DNA from 2 places in the Actinomadura vinacea genome. Region 2 is predicted to be linked to the other one. Evidence: riboswitches for the same ligand, from Rfam matches in the RefSeq annotation. Region 2 holds a riboswitch; the other holds the start of a gene.
What was found. Region 2 has a riboswitch for glycine ahead of gcvP (aminomethyl-transferring glycine dehydrogenase). Riboswitches for the same ligand answer to the same signal wherever they lie in the genome.
Positions count from the first base shown of each region.

Region 1: another riboswitch for glycine. It lies ahead of gcvT (glycine cleavage system aminomethyltransferase GcvT); the one in region 2 lies ahead of gcvP (aminomethyl-transferring glycine dehydrogenase).

Region 1 covers NZ_BAAARW010000020.1:754,675-763,792, forward strand. Annotated here, with positions in the region: gene ABD340_RS27910 (ATP-binding protein) at 1-85, shown strand, start outside; gene ABD340_RS27915 (hypothetical protein) at 98-1,003, opposite strand; gene ABD340_RS27920 (hypothetical protein) at 1,269-1,604, shown strand; gene ABD340_RS27925 (roadblock/LC7 domain-containing protein) at 1,733-2,098, shown strand; gene ABD340_RS27930 (hypothetical protein) at 2,103-3,032, opposite strand; gene cds1 (L-cysteine desulfhydrase Cds1) at 3,129-4,217, shown strand; gene ABD340_RS27940 (M50 family metallopeptidase) at 4,214-5,506, opposite strand; glycine riboswitch at 5,707-5,803, shown strand; glycine riboswitch at 5,808-5,917, shown strand; gene gcvT (glycine cleavage system aminomethyltransferase GcvT) at 5,989-7,101, shown strand; gene gcvH (glycine cleavage system protein GcvH) at 7,123-7,515, shown strand; gene ABD340_RS27955 (serine hydroxymethyltransferase) at 7,518-8,786, shown strand; gene ABD340_RS27960 (L-serine ammonia-lyase) at 8,808-9,118, shown strand, end outside.
Region 2 covers NZ_BAAARW010000024.1:55,874-64,991, reverse strand. Annotated here, with positions in the region: gene ABD340_RS31660 (PPOX class F420-dependent oxidoreductase) at 1-378, shown strand, start outside; gene ABD340_RS31655 (tetratricopeptide repeat protein) at 397-1,608, opposite strand; gene gcvP (aminomethyl-transferring glycine dehydrogenase) at 1,735-4,647, opposite strand; glycine riboswitch at 4,722-4,831, opposite strand; glycine riboswitch at 4,832-4,927, opposite strand; gene ABD340_RS31645 (flippase-like domain-containing protein) at 5,324-7,810, shown strand; gene ABD340_RS31640 (MerR family transcriptional regulator) at 7,820-8,428, opposite strand; gene ABD340_RS31635 (bifunctional nuclease family protein) at 8,938-9,118, opposite strand, start outside.

The sequences.
Region 1 (9,118 bases), on a different contig from region 2:
GATCATCGAGGCGCTGTCCGCTCAGTGCGGGGTCCGGAAGACCCACCCGCATGGCAAGTGGGTGTGGTCTCTCGTCTCGTTCTGAGCCCCTCTGCGGCTACGTTCCGGTGGGCGGTGGCAGGTCTGGGACGGGGGGCGGCCAGGGGAGGACGGTGTTGATCTCGCTGGCGCCGCGGCGGCGCCGGGGCAGGTCGTCGGACTCGCCCTCCGGGGTCGGTTCCGGCGTGGCGGGCTCGGCCGGGAGCTGGGGCTCGAAGGTGATCAGGCCGTCCTGGGTGAGCGTGGCCAGGTCGTGCATCACCGAGTAGAGGCCGCGGCCCAGGGAGAAGGCGATGTCGCGCACCGTGCGGCGACCGTTGACCTTTGACAGGACGTCGCCGCGGGGCGCGCCGTCGTCCGGGGGCACGGGTTCGGGGACGGCCGGATGCGGACGCCTGTTGATCTCCAGGCCGAACTCCCGCCACTGGGACGCCGCGGCCAGCCTGCGGGCGGTCTCGCGGACGAGCCGATGGGCGTCCAGACCGGGATCGGCGGGCAGCAGCGGCGCGAGATCGTCCTCGCCGTACGGCTCGGCGGTGCAGGTGCGCACGCCGCACAGGGCCATGGCGAAGACGGCGTCGACGACGGCGACCTGGGTCAGGACCTGGAGCCCGGCGGCGCCGAGGAGGCCGCGGTCGACCAGTTCGGCGGCCATCCGGCCGTGCGGCGCGGCGGCGGCGAACGCGTCGGTCCAGTCGGCCTCGGAGATCCGGCCCGAGCGCAGAAGCAGGGATTCGGGCCCCGGCGCGGCGGGTGTGCCGGCCGCGACGACGAGTCCGTCACGCATCGTCACGGCGCCGGCCTGGCCGCCCTCGATCCGCAGCGTCCCGGAGAAGCGCTCCTGGCCGCGGCGCTGGAGCGCGGAGTCGAAGATGCCCGTCCGCGCGGGTGGGTCGGCGGTTGAAAAGGAAGGTGCGGTCACGTCGTCCGTCCAGAACGGGGCCAGTGTGCTCAGGGGCATCATGCCAGGCGCCGCGGGCCCGTTTCGGCCGGACGCCGGGACGGGCCTCCACTCGTTACATCACTTCCGGGCGACCCTAAGTCAGGTAAGAAAGCAACCGATTTCCTAGTTGAAATGTCCAACTTGGTCCGGCTTGCGCCGGTATGTTGGCGCTGATCAACAAGACCTGCTCACGCCGGGGGGACAGGGGATCTCGCACATCCCCCCGCGGGCGGATAGACCGTGATGAGGGGCCTGAGTGGACATCGAAGCCGCGCTCAAGCAAGCCATGACCATCGAGGGGGCGCTCGGCGCCGCACTCGTCGACTACGAGAGCGGCATGTCGCTCGGGACTACCGGGGGAGGCCGCGACCTGGACCTGGAGGTCGCCGCGGCGGGCAACACCGAGGTGATCCGGGCCAAGACCCGCACGCTGGAGGCGCTGCGGATCGACGACACCATCGAGGACGTCCTCATCACGCTGGACCGCCAGTACCACGTGATCAGGCTGCTCAACCGGGGCGGCAGCCGGCTCTTCCTGTACCTGGCGATGGACCGCTCCCGCGCCAACCTGGCCCTGGCGCGCCACACCCTGCGCGGCATCGACAACGACCTGAGCCTCTAGAACGTCACGTCGCCGCCGGTCGTCCGACCGCGACCGGCCGCCGATCCCGGAACGATCAGCCGGGCCGCTCCGCGCTGCCCTCGTGCACACGCGCGATACCGATCTCAATAGAGGGAAGAACACCGGGGATGTCAAACGAAACGGTCCTCGCGGAGCTGCACGCTCTGCGCGACAACGTGGCCGGGGTGACCGACAGCGCGGTGGCGTCGGTCGACGGAATGCTCATCGCCTCCGACACCGCGGAGGTCCGTCCCGACGTCCTGGCCGCGCTCGCCGCGGCGGCCCTGGGGCTGGGGAAGAGCGCCGGGAAGGAGGTCGGCATGGGCGAGCTGCGCGAGGTCGTGACCCGCTGCCAGCTCGGTCACATCGTCGTCTACGCCGTCTCCACCGGCCAGCTCCTGGTCGTCCTGGGCGACGAGGGCCTGGACATCACCCGCCTCCATCTGGAGTCGCGCCCGGCGGTGACGCGCCTCGGCGACCTCCTGGCCAACTGACGGGTCAGTCGTCGTCGTCCTGGGGCCGGGGCTTCCGGGTTCTGGTTCCCCGGCGGGGAGAGCGGCCTCGGACGGCTGAACGGAGCGCGCGTTCCCTGCCGGTGGTCCTGCGGCGGGCGGGGTTGAACGGGGTCCTGCGGGCCGGGCGGTCGCGGGTGACGCGGCGGCGGGTGGACGGTCTGCGGTGGAGGAGTTCGGGCGGGATCAGGTCGTGGCGGCCGGCGATGAACTCCTGGATCCAGATCTTGACGCGGATCAGCGGGCGGCGGAAGCGTTCCTCATGCCATGCGGCGGAGCGGGCCTTGCGTGAGCCCGGGGCGTACTGCCAGCGGGCCCACGGGGAGCCTGGACGGGCCACCCGGATCGCGCCGATCACCAGCAGGAGCGGCAGGAAGAGGCCGGCCAGGCCGGTCCAGATCTTGCCCTTGAAGACGGTGATCACGGCCAGCGCCAGGTTGACGATCAGGGACGCGACGTAGACGGCGCCCGGCAGCGGAGGGCTCCCGTCCTGGTCGGGCCGGAGGCCTTCGAAACCGACCGGGCGGACGCCGAGCAGGAGGAGGCCGGTCACGGCGATCGCGACGAAGACGGCGTCGACGGACGCGCGGCCCTTCTCCGTCCAGTAGACGTCGCTGAGGTGCAGGATCAGGGCGAACTCGTCCAGCACCAGGGCGGAGCCCACGCCGAAGATGACGGCGGCGGTGACGACGAAGCCCTGGTAGTCCTCCGGGACGGCGAAGCCCATCACGCCGCCCACCAGCATGAGGACGACGCCGAACACGACATGGTGGATGTGCAGGTCGCCGGCCTTGACGTTGCGGAACCACCAGCTGACGTTCGCGCGGATCAGGCGGACGTTCACCCGCGTCGCCACGAAGGTGATGATGAACGCCACGAAGAAGGCGAACAGCGGCAGCCGCCCGGTGTCGGCCACGCGAACTGAGAAGAAATCGGACAAGGCACCCCCCTGGGCCCCATGATGCCCTGTGACATGCGGGGATATCGTTAATGGGCGACGAAGGGGGAGGGTATGGGCCGTTCCGTGGACAGGTGCGACCCGGGCCGCCGGGAATGGATCTCCGAGGCGATCCGGAAGGTGGAGGCCGACGCGAACCGCAGCGCCGACACGCACCTGCACGTGTTCCCGCTTCCGGAGGAGTGGGGCATCGACCTGTATCTGAAGGACGAGTCGGTGCATCCGACCGGGTCGTTGAAGCACCGGCTGGCGCGGTCGCTGTTCCTGTACGGGCTGGCGAACGGGTGGATCTGCGAGGGCACCACGATCATCGAGGCGTCCAGCGGGTCGACGGCGGTGAGCGAGGCGTACTTCGCGCGGCTGGTCGGGCTGCCGTTCGTGGCGGTGATGCCGGAGCGCACCAGCCAGGAGAAGATCGAGCTGATCGAGTTCTACGGCGGGCGGTGCCATCTGGTGGCCGATCCGGCGGCGATCTACGCCGAGTCGCGGCGGCTGGCGCGGGAGTGCGGCGGGCACTTCATGGACCAGTTCACCTACGCGGAGCGGGCGACGGACTGGCGCGGCAACAACAACATCGCCGAGTCCGTCTTCGAGCAGCTGCGGCTGGAGCGGTTCCCCGAGCCGTCCTGGATCGTGGTCGGCGCGGGGACCGGCGGGACGTCCGCGACGATCGGCCGGTACGCGCGGTACCGGCGGTTCCAGACCCGGGTCGCGGTGGTGGACCCGGAGGGCTCGGCGTTCTTCGGCGCGTTCGCGGACGGGGACAGCGCCCGTACCGCGGCGGGTTCGCGGATCGAGGGGATCGGGCGGCCGCGGGTGGAGCCGTCGTTCCTGCCGACCGTGATCGACCGGATGATCCAGGTGCCGGACGCGGCGTCGATCGCGGCGATGCGGTGGACGCGCGAGGTGACCGGCCGGAGCGTGGGCGGGTCGACCGGGACGAACATGTGGGGCGTGGCGCTGCTGGTCGCGGAGATGCTGGAGCGCGGCGAGCGCGGCAGCGTGGTCACGCTGATCTGCGACGGCGGCGAGCGGTACGCCCGCACCTACGGGTCGGACGACTGGCTCGCCGGGCAGGGCATCGCGGTGGGCCCGTACATGGACACGCTGCGGGCCTTCCTCAAGACGGGCGAGATGCCCTAGCCGTTGAAGCGGATGGGGTTGACCAGGTCGGCGTAGATGAGCAGGCCGCCCATCACGATCAGCACGGCCGCCATCACGTAGGTGAGCGGCAGCGCCTTGGCCACGTCGACGTATCCGGGGTCGGGACGCCGGAAGAGGCGGGCGAAGCCCTTCTTGACGGCCTCCAGGATGGCCCCGGCCATGTGGCCGCCGTCCAGCGGCAGCAGCGGGACGAGGTTGAACATGCCGACGGCGAGGTTGAGGGAGCCGAGCAGGGCGATGAACATCGCGACCTTCTCGACGGTGGGGCTCTCGGAGGCGGCGATCTCCCCGCCGAGGCGGCTGACGCCGACCACGCCGATGGGGCCGTTGGGGTCGCGCTTCTCGTCGCCGAAGGCGGCGTTCCAGACGCCGACCATCTTCTGCGGCATCCGCAGCAGCGCCCCGGCGGTGTGCGCGGTCAGCTCGCCCATGTAGTCGGCGACGGCGACCGGGCCCTGGCGCTCGCGTTCCTGGAGCGGGGTGATGCCCAGGAACCCGACGTTGACCACCTTTTCGGTGTCGTTGAGGTCGTACATCTGGTTGCGGGTGACGGGCACCTGCAGTGCGACGGGCTTGCCGTCGCGCTGGACGGTGACGGCGACGGTGCGGCCGCCGGAGTCGCGGATCAGGCCCTGCAACTGGTCGTAGGAGCCGATCTTGCGGCCGTCGTAAGTGGTGATCCGGTCGCCGGCCTTGAGCCCGACGGAGGCGGCCGGGGTCGGGGTGTAGCCCTGCGGGCAGTCGGTGAGCTTGGAGCCGGCGGGGATCGCGCACTTGGCCACCGAGCCGATCACCGGCTGCGGGGTGGGGGTGCCGATGCCCATGAGCAGGATCCCGAAGAACATCACCGCGAGGATGAGGTTCATCGCGGGCCCGCCGAACATGATGAGCAGCTTCTGCCACCACTTCTTGGCGTAGAAGACGCGGTCCTCGTCGCCCGGGCGGATCTCCTCCAGCGACGCGCCGCGGGCGGACTCGATCAGGCTCTGCCACGGCCCGGTGCTGATCTGCCGGACCTCGCCGGGCCGGTCGCCCTTGCGCGGCGGCAGCATGCCGATCATGCGGACGTAGCCGCCGACCGGGATCCACTTGACGCCGTACTCGGTCTCGCCCTTGTGCCGGGACCACATCGTGGGGCCGAAGCCGACCATGAACTGCGGGGTCCGGACGCCGAAGAGCTTGGCGAAGGAGAAATGGCCCAGTTCATGCAGGGCGATCGACGCCAGCAGGCCGAAGAACAGGATCAGTACTCCCGCCAACCAGCCCATGCTCGCCCCGTCCCTCCGTGATCTCCAACGACCCGTTCAGGGTACGTGAATCCGGGCCTCTCGTGACCGTGGAGTTATGCACGCGTGGCCCTTGCGCACCCGCCGGTGGTACGGCGGGTGCGCCCCGTCCGGTTCAGCGGGGCGGGGCGCCGGCGGCTGGTCGGCGGGGTGCGGCCGCTGCTAGCCTGGCCACCAGCCGATGATCCCGCGCGGGAGAGTGCCCTGGCAGCCGGTCAGGGACGCCGAAGGAGCAAATCCTCCCCGGAACCTCTCAGGCCCAAGGACCGCGCGGGCCAGGCGACCTCTGGAAAGCGGGGACGCGACCGTCCCCCGCCGAAGGTGAAAGCCCTCCGCCCTCCGCGGGCGTGCGGGGTGAAGCTCTCAGGCGCCGCGACCGGCCGATGACAGAGGGGGAGGCACCGACCGCGCCCGGTGCGGGTGGGACGATTGGTTCCACGCGCCCGCGACGAAGGAGCCGACCCATGTCCAGCACAGCGCCCTCAGACCCGGGGGACGCCAGGAAGACGCCGCTGTACGACGTCCACCGGGCCCTCGGCGCGCACCTCGTCGACTTCGCCGGCTACCTGATGCCGCTGCGGTACGCGAGCGAGACCGCCGAGCACCGCGCGGTGCGGTCCGCCGCGGGGCTGTTCGATCTGTCCCACATGGGGGAGATCTTCGTGGACGGTCCGGAGGCGGCCGCGGCGCTCGACTACGCGCTGGTCGGCAACCTGTCCCCCATGGCCGTCGGCAAGGCCCGCTACACGATGATCTGCGGGGTCGACGGCGGGGTGCTGGACGACCTGATCGTCTACCGGCTGGCCGAGCAGACGTTCATGGTGGTGGCCAACGCCGCCAACGCCGCGACGGTGCTGGCCGCGCTGACCGAGCGGGCGGCGGGCTTCGCGGGGGCGCGGGTGGCCGACCGCTCCGGCGAGTACGCGCTGATCGCGCTGCAGGGGCCGGACGCGCAGGGGATCCTGTCCCGGTTCACCGCCGCCCCGCTGCCCGACCTCCGCTACTACGCGATCATGGCGGACGAGGTCGCGGGCGTCGACGCGCTGATCGCCCGTACCGGCTACACCGGCGAGGACGGCTTCGAGCTGTTCGTGTCGGCCGCGGACGCGGTGCCGCTGTGGAACGAGCTGGCGGCGGTCGAGGGGGTGACCCCGGCCGGGCTGTCGGCGCGGGACACGTTGCGGCTGGAGGCGGGCATGCCGCTGTACGGCAACGAGCTGACCGTCCAGACCAATCCGTACGAGGCGGGCCTGGGCAGGGTGGTCAAGCTGGATAAGCCCGGAGATTTCGTGGGAAAGGCCACGTTGGCCGCGCAGGCGCAGACCCCGCCAGGCCGTAGGCTCGTAGGGCTGGTCGCGCGCGGCCGCCGGGCGCCCCGCAAGGGGTACGAGGTCGTCATGTCCGACGGCACGCCGTGCGGGGTGGTGACGAGCGGCGCCCCGTCCCCCACACTGGGCACGCCGATCGCGATGGCCTACGTGGACATCGGGGTGGACGAGGACGGGCTCGCCGTCGACGTCCGCGGCCGCCGGGAGCCGGTCGACGTGGTCGCCCTGCCCTTCTACAAGCGTTCCTGAGACCTGGAGAGAGAAACCACCGTGAGCGTTCCGGAGCAGCTGCGCTACAGCGAAGAGCACGAATGGGTGTCGGGCCTCGGCACGGCCGAGGACGGCATCGTCACCGTCGGCATCACCGCGCACGCCGCCGACGCCCTCGGCGAGATCGTCTTCCTCGAACTGCAGCCCGGCGAGGGCGACCAGGTCGAGGCCGGCGAGCCGTGCGGCGAGGTCGAGTCCACCAAGTCGGTCAGCGACATCTACTCCCCGGTCAGCGGCGAGATCACCGCGATCAACACCTCGGTGATCGACGAGCCCAAGGTGATCAACGACGACCCGTACGGCGAGGGCTGGATCTTCAAGGTGCGGATCTCCGACGAGCCCGGCGACCTGCTGGACGCCGAGGCCTACGACAAGCTGATCGAGGAGTCCTGACCGTGTCGTTCAAGGACCCGCTGAACGAATCCCTGGCCGAGGCCGACCCGGAGGTCGCCCGCGCGGTGGCCGCCGAGCTGGACCGGCAGCAGTCCACGCTGGAGATGATCGCCTCGGAGAACTTCGCGCCGGCGTCGGTGCTGGAGGCCCAGGGGTCGGTCCTCACCAACAAGTACGCCGAGGGCTACCCGGGCAGGCGCTACTACGGCGGCTGCGAGTTCGTCGACATCACCGAGCAGCTGGCCATCGACCGCGCCAAGGAGCTGTTCGGCGCCGAGCACGCCAACGTGCAGCCGCACAGCGGCGCGCAGGCCAACACCGCGGTCTACTTCGCGCTGCTCCAGCACGGTGACACGATCCTCGGCCTCGACCTGGCGCACGGCGGCCACCTGACGCACGGGATGCGGCTGAACTACTCCGGCAAGGTGCTGAACGTGGTGCCCTACCACGTCCGCGCCGAGGACGGCCTGGTCGACATGGACGAGGTCGCCGCGCTGGCGGCCGAGCACCGGCCCAAGATGATCGTCGCGGGCTGGTCGGCCTACCCGCGGCAGCTCGACTTCGCCCGGTTCCGCGAGGTGGCGGACTCGGTGGACGCGCTGCTCATGGTCGACATGGCGCACTTCGCCGGGCTGGTGGCCGCGGGCCTGCACCCCTCGCCCGTCCCGTACGCCGACATCGTGACGACCACCACGCACAAGACGCTGGGCGGCCCGCGCGGCGGGCTGATCCTGGCCCGCGAGGAGTACGGCAAGAAGATCAACTCGGCGGTGTTCCCGGGCATGCAGGGCGGCCCGCTGGAGCACGTGATCGCGGCCAAGGCGGTGGCGCTGAAGATCGCCGCGTCCGAGGAGTTCAAGGACCGGCAGCGGCGCACCGTCGAGGGCGCCCGGCTGCTGGCCGAGCGGCTGCTCGCCGAGGACTCCGCGAAGGCGGGGGTGAAGGTCCTCACCGGCGGCACCGACGTGCACCTGGTGCTGGTCGACCTGGTCGACTCCGAGCTCACCGGCCGGGACGCCGAGGACCGGCTGCACGAGATCGGCATCACCGTCAACCGGAACGCCGTCCCGAACGACCCGCGCCCCCCGATGGTCACCTCCGGCCTGCGGATCGGCACGCCCGCCCTGGCCACCCGCGGCTTCACCGCCGCGGACTTCGCCGAGGTGGCCGACGTCATCGCGCTGGCACTGCAGCCCACGTTCGACAAGGAGGCGCTCGCGGTCAGGGTCCGGGCACTGGCGGCCAAGCACCCCCTCTACCCGAACCTCTGACGTCACGGGACGTCCCGGACCATGGCGATCAGCGTCTTCGACCTCTTCAAGATCGGCATCGGGCCGTCCTCGTCCCACACCGGCGGCCCGATGGCGGCCGCGCACCGGTTCGCGCGCGGCCTGCACGGCGACGGCCTGCTGGAGGAGACCGCGTCCGTGCGGGCCGTCCTGTACGGCTCGCTCGGTCTCACCGGCAAGGGGCACGGCAGCGACAAGGCCGTCATCCTCGGCCTGGAGGGCGACAAACCGGAGACGGTCGACGTCGACACCGTCGACGAGCGCCTCGCCGCGATCCGCTCCCGCGGCGCGCTGCGCCTGTTCGGCTCGCACGA
Region 2 (9,118 bases):
ACCCGGACCGGGAAGATCGCGGTGGTCCGCGCCGACGGCAGCCCGCACGTGACCCCGATCTGGTTCGTGCTCGACGGCGACGACCTGCTGTTCACCACGCACGAGTCGGGGCTGAAGGGCAAGGCGGTGCGGCGCGACCCGCGGGTCTCGATCGCCGTGGACGACCAGACACCGCCCTACTCCTTCGTGACGATCACGGGCGAGGCGGGCGTCTCCGAGGACATGGCCGAACTGCGCCGCTGGGCCACGGCCATCGGCGGCCGGTACATGGGTCCCGACCGCGCGGAGGAGTTCGGGGCGCGCAACGCCGTCCCGGGCGAGTACCTGGTCCGGGTGCGGATCACCAAGGTCGTCGCCGAGCGCGACGTCGCCGGATAGCCGTCCCGGGCGGACGGGTCAGGTCTCGGCGACGGGTTCGGCGTCGGGCCAGCCCGGCGGCGGCGACGAGTCGGGCCCGCCCATGGCCGCCCGCAGCCGCTCGGCGAAGCTCTCGTGCAGCAGCGGGCCCCACGCGTAACCGCTGGGCACCCGGACGGCCTGCCCCATGGCCTGGTCCGCCTCCCTGGCCGCGTCCGACCGCGGATCGCCGGAGCCGGAGCCCGGCGGCGCGGGCTCCCCCTCGGCGTTCCGGGCGTACCGGACGGCCAGCAGCGCGTACATGTGGTCGAGCGCGCCGAACGCCTCACCGGCCAGCGCGGGCAGCGTGCCCTCCGCCACCGCGTGCTCGACCACCGGCTCCCACCACAGGTCGGCGGGTTCGGTGCCCGCCGCGTCCTCGTCGTCGGCGGCGAAGTCGCGGCGCAGCCGCGCCCGCACCTGGCCGGCGACGCCGGAGTCGGCCAGCCCTCGCCCCCACACCTCGCGCGCCTCGGCGCCGCGGCCGCGCAGCGGAAGCGTGCGCGCCAGCAGCTCGACGGCCAGCGGGCCCACGTCGGCGTCGGCGGCCGCGCCGGGCTCGCCGAGGGCCGCGCCGAACGCGCCGATCGCCTGGTCGAGGTAGGCGATGCCCAGCGTGACGGCCAGCCGCGCGTAGGCGTACGGCGCGGCCTCCCGGTCGACCAGCTTGAGCCCGGCGGTGAGGATCCGCAGGGCGCGCGCGGGCTCGCCGCGTTCCAGCAGCCGCTGGGCCAGGTCGTGCGCGGCGACCGGGCCGTACTCGGCGTCGCCGGTCCCGACCGCGTCCTCCCAGTGGCCGCGGGCGGTCTCGAAGTCGTCCTCGTCGTCGGCGAGGCGGGCCAGCGCCAGCAGTGCCGGCGGCAGATAGGCCGGGTTGCCGAAGTCGACCACGACCCGCCACGCCGGCCCGGCCAGCACGTGCTCGCCCGCGCGCTCGTGGGTGAGCGCCAGGTGGTAGGCGGCGCGCGGCCCGTACTCCGGGTCGCCGGTGGCGATGGCGTCCCGGTCGGCCTCCCGGGCGGCCTCGACGTCGCCGCGGTCGTCGAGGACGACGGCGAGCCCGAGGGCCGCCTGGGCCCGGTGCGGGGTGCCGCCCAGGTCGAGCACCTTCTGGAACAGGGCGGCGGCCCGCTCGGGCTCGCCCGTCTCGGCCAGCCGCCTGGCCTCCTCGCAAAGCCGCGCGGGGTCGGCCGGATCCGGGGTCTCGCTCATGCTCGCCTCTGGGGGTCGGGTCGGTGAGCCGAGCCTACCGACGGCGGCCGCGCCCGCGCCGGGGCGACACCCGGATCCGCCGGCATGATCCACGAAATCCCCGCAGAAGCCCCCGGGCCGGACGGCTCAGTCCTCGAAGGCCTCCGGGGGCGGGCAGGAGCAGACCAGGTTGCGGTCGCCGTAGGCCTGGTCGATCCGGCGCACCGGCGGCCAGTACTTGCCGTCCCGCAGCGCGGGCAGCGGGTACGCGGCCTCCTCCCTGGTGTAGGGGTGCTTCCAGTCCTCGGCGAGCAGGCATTCGGCGGTGTGCGGGGCGTTCTTGAGCGGGTTGTCGCCGCGGTCGTGGGAGCCGTCGGCGACCCGCTGGATCTCCCGCCGGATCTCGATCATGGCGTCGCAGAACCGGTCGAGCTCGGCCAGGTCCTCGCTCTCGGTGGGCTCGATCATCAGCGTGCCGGCCACCGGGAACGACAGCGTGGGCGCGTGGAAGCCGTAGTCGATCAGCCGCTTGGCGACGTCCTCGGCGGTGATCCCGGTCTCCTTGGTGATCTTGCGGAGGTCGGCGATGCACTCGTGCGCGACCAGGCCGTTGCGCCCGGTGTAGAGGATCGGGTAGTGCGGGGCCAGCCGGGCGGCCAGGTAGTTCGCGGCGATGATCGCGCTCTCGGTGGCGGCGCGCAGCCCGTCCGGGCCCATCATCGCGACGTAGGCCCAGGAGATCGGCAGGATGCCCGCCGAGCCCCACGGCGCCGCCGAGATCGGCCCCACCCCCGTGTCCTGCGGGCCGGCCTCCGCGCGCAGCGGGTGGCTGGGCAGGAACGGCGCCAGGTGCCCGCGCACGCCGATCGGGCCGACGCCCGGCCCGCCGCCGCCGTGCGGGATGCAGAACGTCTTGTGCAGGTTGAGGTGGGAGACGTCGGAGCCGAACTCGCCGGGACGGGCCAGCCCGACCAGCGCGTTGAGGTTGGCGCCGTCGACGTACACCTGGCCGCCGGCCGCGTGCACGGCCGCGCACACCTCGGTGATCGTCTCCTCGAACACGCCGTGCGTGGACGGGTAGGTCACCATGATCGCCGACAGGGCCGCGCCATGCTGGGCGAGCTTGCCGTGCAGGTCGTCGAGGTCGATGTTGCCGCCGTCGTCGCACTTGACGACCACGACCCGCATTCCGGCCATGACCGCGCTGGCGGCGTTGGTGCCGTGCGCCGACGACGGGATCAGGCAGATGTTCCGGTGCCCCTCGCCGCGCGCGGCGTGGTAGCCGCGGATGGCCAGCAGCCCGGCCAGCTCGCCCTGCGAACCGGCGTTGGGCTGCACCGACACCTTGGCGTACCCGGTGATCTCCGCCAGCCGGTCCTCCAGCTCGCCGATCAGCTCCAGGTAGCCGCGGGCCTGCTCGACCGGCGCGAACGGGTGGATGTCCGCGAACTCCGGCCAGGTGACGGGCTCCATCTCGGCGGTGGCGTTCAGCTTCATCGTGCAGGAGCCGAGCGGGATCATCGACCGGTCCAGCGCGATGTCCTTGTCCTGCAGCCTGCGCAGGTAGCGCAGCATGGCGGTCTCGGACCGGTGCCGGTGGAAGACCGGGTGGGTGAGGTAGGGGCTCTCGCGGCGCAGCTCGCCGAAGGCGTCCCCCTGAACACCATCCGGCAGAGCACCGTCCGGCAGGGCGCCGGCCGGTGGGGCGCCGTCCAGGCCGAACGCGCGCCCGACCGCGCCGATGTGCTCGTCGGTGGTGGTCTCGTCGCAGGCGATGGCGACGTGGTCGGCGTCCACCGGGCGCAGGTTGACCCCGCCCAGCCGGGCCTTCTCCACGATCTCGGCCGCGCGGCCCGGGACCCGGGCGAGCACGGTGTCGAAGAAGCGGTCGTGCACGACCTCGACGCCGGGCGCCTCGCGCAGCCCGGCGGCCAGGCCGCGGGCGTGCCGGTGGACGCGCTGGGCGATCGCGGCCAGCCCCTCCGGCCCGTGGTAGACGGCGTACATGCTCGCCATCACCGCCAGCAGCACCTGCGCCGTGCAGATGTTGCTGGTGGCCTTCTCGCGGCGGATGTGCTGCTCGCGGGTCTGCAGCGCCAGCCGGTAGGCGGCCGCGCCGTCGGCGTCGACCGAGACGCCGACCAGGCGTCCGGGCAGCTGCCGCTGGATGCCCTCGCGCACCGCCATGTAGCCGGCGTGCGGGCCGCCGTAGCCGTACGGGACGCCGAACCGCTGCGCCGACCCGACCACGATGTCGGCGCCGGACTCGCCCGGCGGCCGCAGCAGGGTCAGGGCGAGCAGGTCGGCCGCGACCACGACCTGGGCGCCGCGCTCGTGCGCCTGCGCGGCCACCGGCTCCAGGTCGCGCACCGCCCCCGAGGCCCCCGGGTACTGCAGTAGCACGCCGAAGAAGTCGCCGTCGGGCAGCCCCCCGCCCAGGTCGGCGGTGGCGACCTCGATGCCCAGCGGGACGGCGCGGGTGCGGATGACCTCGATCGTCTGCGGGAGCGCGTCGGCGTCCACCAGGAACGTGCCCGGCTCCTTGCGCCTGGACGCGCGGTGCGCCAGCGCCATGGCCTCGGCGGCGGCGGTGCCCTCGTCCAGCATGGAGGCGTTGGCGACCGGCAGCCCGGTCAGGTCGCTCACCACGGTCTGGAAGTTCAGCAGCGCCTCGAGCCGGCCCTGCGAGATCTCCGGCTGGTACGGGGTGTAAGCGGTGTACCAGCCCGGGTTCTCCAGGACGTTGCGCAGGATCACGCCGGGAGTGATCGTGCCGTGGTAGCCGAGGCCGATCATCGAGGTCAGCACGGTGTTGCGGGACGCCAGTTCGCGCAGCCGCTCCAGCGCGGCGGTCTCGCTCAGCGCGGGCGGCAGGTCGAGCGGCCGGTCGGTGCGGATCGCGGCGGGCACCGCGTCGTCGATCAGGGCCTCGGCGCCGGAGTAGCCGATGGCCGCCAGCATCCGGTCCTGGTCGGCCGGCGCGGGCCCGATGTGCCGGTCCGCGAACGCGGACCGGGGGTGCTGCGGCGAGGCCACGGGGGCGAAGTACTGGGCGGTCATGCTGGGGAGCCTCCTGGGCTTTCGCGGTCGCTCAGGCGCCACCGGTACCGCGATGCGCACCGCGGCCGGCGGCCGTCTCCCCCTCTGTCATCGGCACCTGAGAGATTCGCCCGCGTCCCGGGCTTTCCCCTTCGGTGAGACCCCGTTCCCCCACCGGGGAACGGCGCCTGCTCTCCAGAGGTGCCTCGCCCGCGCGGTCCTTTTGCCTGAGAGGTTCCGGGGAGGGTTGCCCCTTCGGCGCCCCACACTGGTTGCGTGGGATCTCTCCCGCACAGGGTCGACGGCGTTCTCCATGAAACTCTATCCAACCCGCCGCCGGAACGATCGCGACGGGGCGGGGGCACGGGCGGCGGGCGTGCCGGAAAGCGGTCGGCCACCGGCCCCGGGCCGTTGATCCCGGGGGGCTACGGACCAGTACGATACCCACATCTCACGGGGACGGGACCCGACCGTGCAAGCGCTTGTGCGAACGCTCGGCCGGGCGGCGGGTCACGGCGCGGGCGGCGCCGGTTCTCGGCGGGGCCCGGCGACGGCCCCGGAAAATGGGGGCCGCGGGGGCCAGGAGGGTACGAATCACCTTGAACGTGAGAGCGGACGGACCGGGCACCGTGCTCGACCGCACGACGCCGGTCCGGGGACGCCGATCGCAGTGACAGGTCCGGACGGCGGTGTGGGCGTGACACAGACCCACCGGGAAGAGCACAAGGACGAGTCGGTTCGGCCCGGCCCGGCCGCCGCCACGGCCGTGCCCGTCGACGAGCCGCCGCGCCCGGACCGCATCCGGCGGCCCTCCGACGCGATCCGGTTCGCCGCCTCGGTGGCGGGGCTGGTGGCGGTGATGCTGCTGGTCTTGTTCGCCTTCGCCCAGCAGACCACGCACGGCCTGCAGACCGACATCACCCAGGGCACCGCGCACGCGCCGCGCTTCCTGCTGACGCTGGCCACGCTGGTGTCCAGCTTCGGGGTGCTGGCGGTGCCGGTGGCGTTCGCGGTGGAGCGCCTGTTCCACAAGGACGGGGTGCGGGTCGCGATCGGGCTGCTGGCCGCGGTGATCGCGTTCGCCGTGACCGTCCTGCTGGACGACCTGGTGATCTCCTCCGCGCCCGGCGGGGTGCTGGACTCGCTGATCTGGGGCGGCACCGAGACCGCGCCGGTGCACACCGACATCGCCCCGGTGATCGCGTTCGTCACCGCGGTCGGGATGGCCGGCCGCGCCCGCTGGCAGGCCGTCACCTGGACGATGATCGGGCTGGCCGCGCTGACCGGGCTCACCGCCGCCTACGCCTCGGTCGCCGCGCTGGCCGCCACCTACTTCCTGGGCCGCGCCATCGGCCACGGCACGCTCTACGCCGTCGGCACGCCGAACCCGCGGCCGCCGGGCCTGGCGGTCGTCGCCGCGCTGGAGCGCCTGGGGCTGCGCACCCTGCGGGCGCGGCGGCTGTCGGACGACGAGGACGAGGTCCGCCGCTACGGGGTCCGGATCGCGCACTCGCCCGACGCCGTCCCGACCGACGGCTCCGGCGTCGCGCTGCCCCGCGGCGACTGGCAGCTGGAGGTCAGCGTCCTGGACCGCGACCAGCAGACCGCCGGGGTGCTGTACCGGGTGTGGCGGCTGGTCCGGCTGCGCGAGGCGGCGCCCCGGCGCCCGGTGCGCTCGCTGCGCCGCTCGCTGGAGCAGGAGTCGCTGATGGCCTACGCCGTCGACGCGGCGGGCGCCCGCACCCCCCGGCTGGTCGGCACCAGCGAGGTCGGCACCGAGGCCGCGCTGGTGGCCTACGAGTACGTGCCCGGCCGGCGGCTCGACGACGTCCCCGACGAGGACCTCACCGACGCGGTGCTCACTGACGTCTGGGGGCAGCTGAAGCGGCTGCAGTCGGCCCGGCTGGCGCACCGGCGGCTGGAGGGCGGCGCGTTCCTGATCTCCGAACGGGGCCGGGCGTACCTGATCGACCTGCGCTCGGGCGAGATCGCCGCCGGGGATCTGACGCTCCGGCTGGACCTGGCGCAGTTGCTGACCACGCTGGCGCTGCGGGTGGGGCCCGAGCGCGCGGTCCACACGGCCGCGCGGGTCCTGGGCGAGAAGGCGCTGGCCGCCGCGGTGCCGCTGCTGCAGCGGGTCGCGCTGTCCCGCGACACCCGGGCCGCGCTGCGGCACGACCGCGAGCTGCTCACCCGCATCCGCGAGCAGATCGTCCGGCTGGGGCCCGAGGGCGAGGCCCCGCCGATCCGGCTGGAGCGGTTCCGGCCGCGCACCATCTTCAGCATCGTGGCGCTGACCGTCGCCGCCTACATCGTCGTCCCGCAGCTGAGCAGCGTCGACCCGGTCCAGCTGGTGGCCGGCGCCAAGTGGTGGTGGATGGGGGTGGCGCTGGGCGCCGCCGCGCTCACCTACCTCGCCGCCGCGTTCATGCTGATGGGCTTCGTCCCCGAGAAGCTGCCGCTCGGCCGGACCGTGCTCGTGCAGGTGGCCGCGTCGTTCGTGAAGCTGGTGGCGCCCGCGGCGGTGAGCGGTGTCGCGCTCAACACCCGCTACCTGCAGCGCTCGGGGGTGCGGCCCGGCCCGGCGGTGGCCAGCGTCGGCGCGTCCCAGCTCATGGGCATGGCGATGCACATCCTGCTGCTGATCCTGTTCGGGTTCATCACCGGCTCCACCGGCAACGCCACCCGCGATCTGGCGCCGTCCCGCACGATCGTCATCGTGCTGCTGGCGCTGGCGGTGCTGACCGCGATCACGCTGACCATCCCGCGGGTGCGGCGGTTCGCGACCAGGCGGCTCAAGAGCATGTTCTCGGGCGTCGTGCCGCGGCTGGTCGACGTCCTGCAGTCACCGAAGAAGATCATCACCGGGCTGGGCGGGTCGCTGCTGCTGACCGTCGCTTTCGTGGTGTGCCTGGACGCCTCGGTCCGCGCGTTCGGCGAGTCGCTGCCGTGGACGGCGGTGGTGGTGGTCTTCCTGACCGCGAACGCGGTGGGTTCGGCCGCGCCGACCCCGGGCGGGCTGGGCGCCGTCGAGACGGCCCTCACGGTGGCGCTGACGATCTCCGGCCTGACCGCCGAGGCGGCGACCTCGGCGGTGCTGCTGTTCCGGCTGCTGACGCTGTGGCTGCCCGTGCTGCCGGGGTGGGCGGCGTTCGCCTACCTCCAGCGCAAGGAAGCGATCTAACCGGGGGGGTCAGCCCGTCCTGCGGGCGCGGCGCCGGTGCGCGAGCTCGTCGTGGGGGTGCTCGCCGGAGTCTTCCGGGTCGTCGGTGGCGGCGCGTTCGGCGGGGAGCTCGGCCAGGCTCCCCTCCACCTCCTGCCAGACGCGGCCGAGCGCGATGCCGAAGACCCCCTGGCCGCCCTGAAGGAGATCCACGACCTCGTCGGCCGAGGTGCACTCGTAGACGCTCACGCCGTCGCTCATCAGCGTGATCTGCGCCAGATCCCGGACGCCCCGGTCGCGCAGATGCGTCACGGCCGTCCGGATCTGCTGCAACGAGACCCCGGTGTCCAGCAGCCGCTTGACGACCTTCAGGACGAGGATGTCGCGGAAGCTGTAGAGCCGCTGGCTGCCCGACCCGTGCGCGGCCCGCACGCTGGGCTCGACCAGCGCGGTGCGCGCCCAGTAGTCCAGCTGCCGGTAGGTGATCCCGGCGGCGGCGCAGGCCGTGGGCCCGCGGTAGCCCACGTCCTCGGGCGGCGCGGACACCTCGGTGTCGAAGAGCAGGCCCTGCTCTCCGGCGCGCCGAGACGCCATCTGCCTGTCGGGGGTCGCCTTGCCCTCGCCGCTGCTCACCGCCACGCGGACCTCCGGCTTCTATCAGCCCGCGGGGCTTCGTCAAGGGGGTTTGACGAATTGACACCACGGGTGTTCCACCAGCACGGTAGGTGCCGGTCAGGGTGTGGTCAACGTTCGCCGTCGGCGCGTCGCATGCCCGGATGAACCGGCTTCACGTGGGCAAACTGCGCACCTGCGGTCCCACCGGGACTCCTACCCCGTTCACCCACGGCTGGAACCGGACCGCGCAAGACCACCCGCACCCGAGCATGAACTCGCAGAGCAGACGGCCCTCCAGGCCCAGAACCGGCCGCGACCATCGACCGGCCGATTCCACGATATTCGACCCCCCGAACTCCCTACCGGTTCCCCCGATTCGCAGTTTCTAACTAGGGCTCTGTCTAACCGGGGGCTGCGCCTATCTGGGGGCCGGCCCTCACCGGAGTGGACGGACCCTGGAGGGAGCGCCAGCGACCGGAAGGGGCCGTTCGCCCCGTCCCGGGTGGTGTGGAGGGTCGCCCCTCCGCAATGAATCAGCCCGCGCGGCCGAAGTCCTCCGGCGAGATCGTGTCGAGGAACTCGCGGAACTTCTCGACCTCGTCCTCCTGCTCGTCGGGGATGGCCACGCCGGCCTCCTCCAGGACGTCGTCGCTGGCGAAGATGGTGGCTCCGGTGCGCAGCGCGAGCGCTATCGAGTCGGACGGGCGCGCGCTG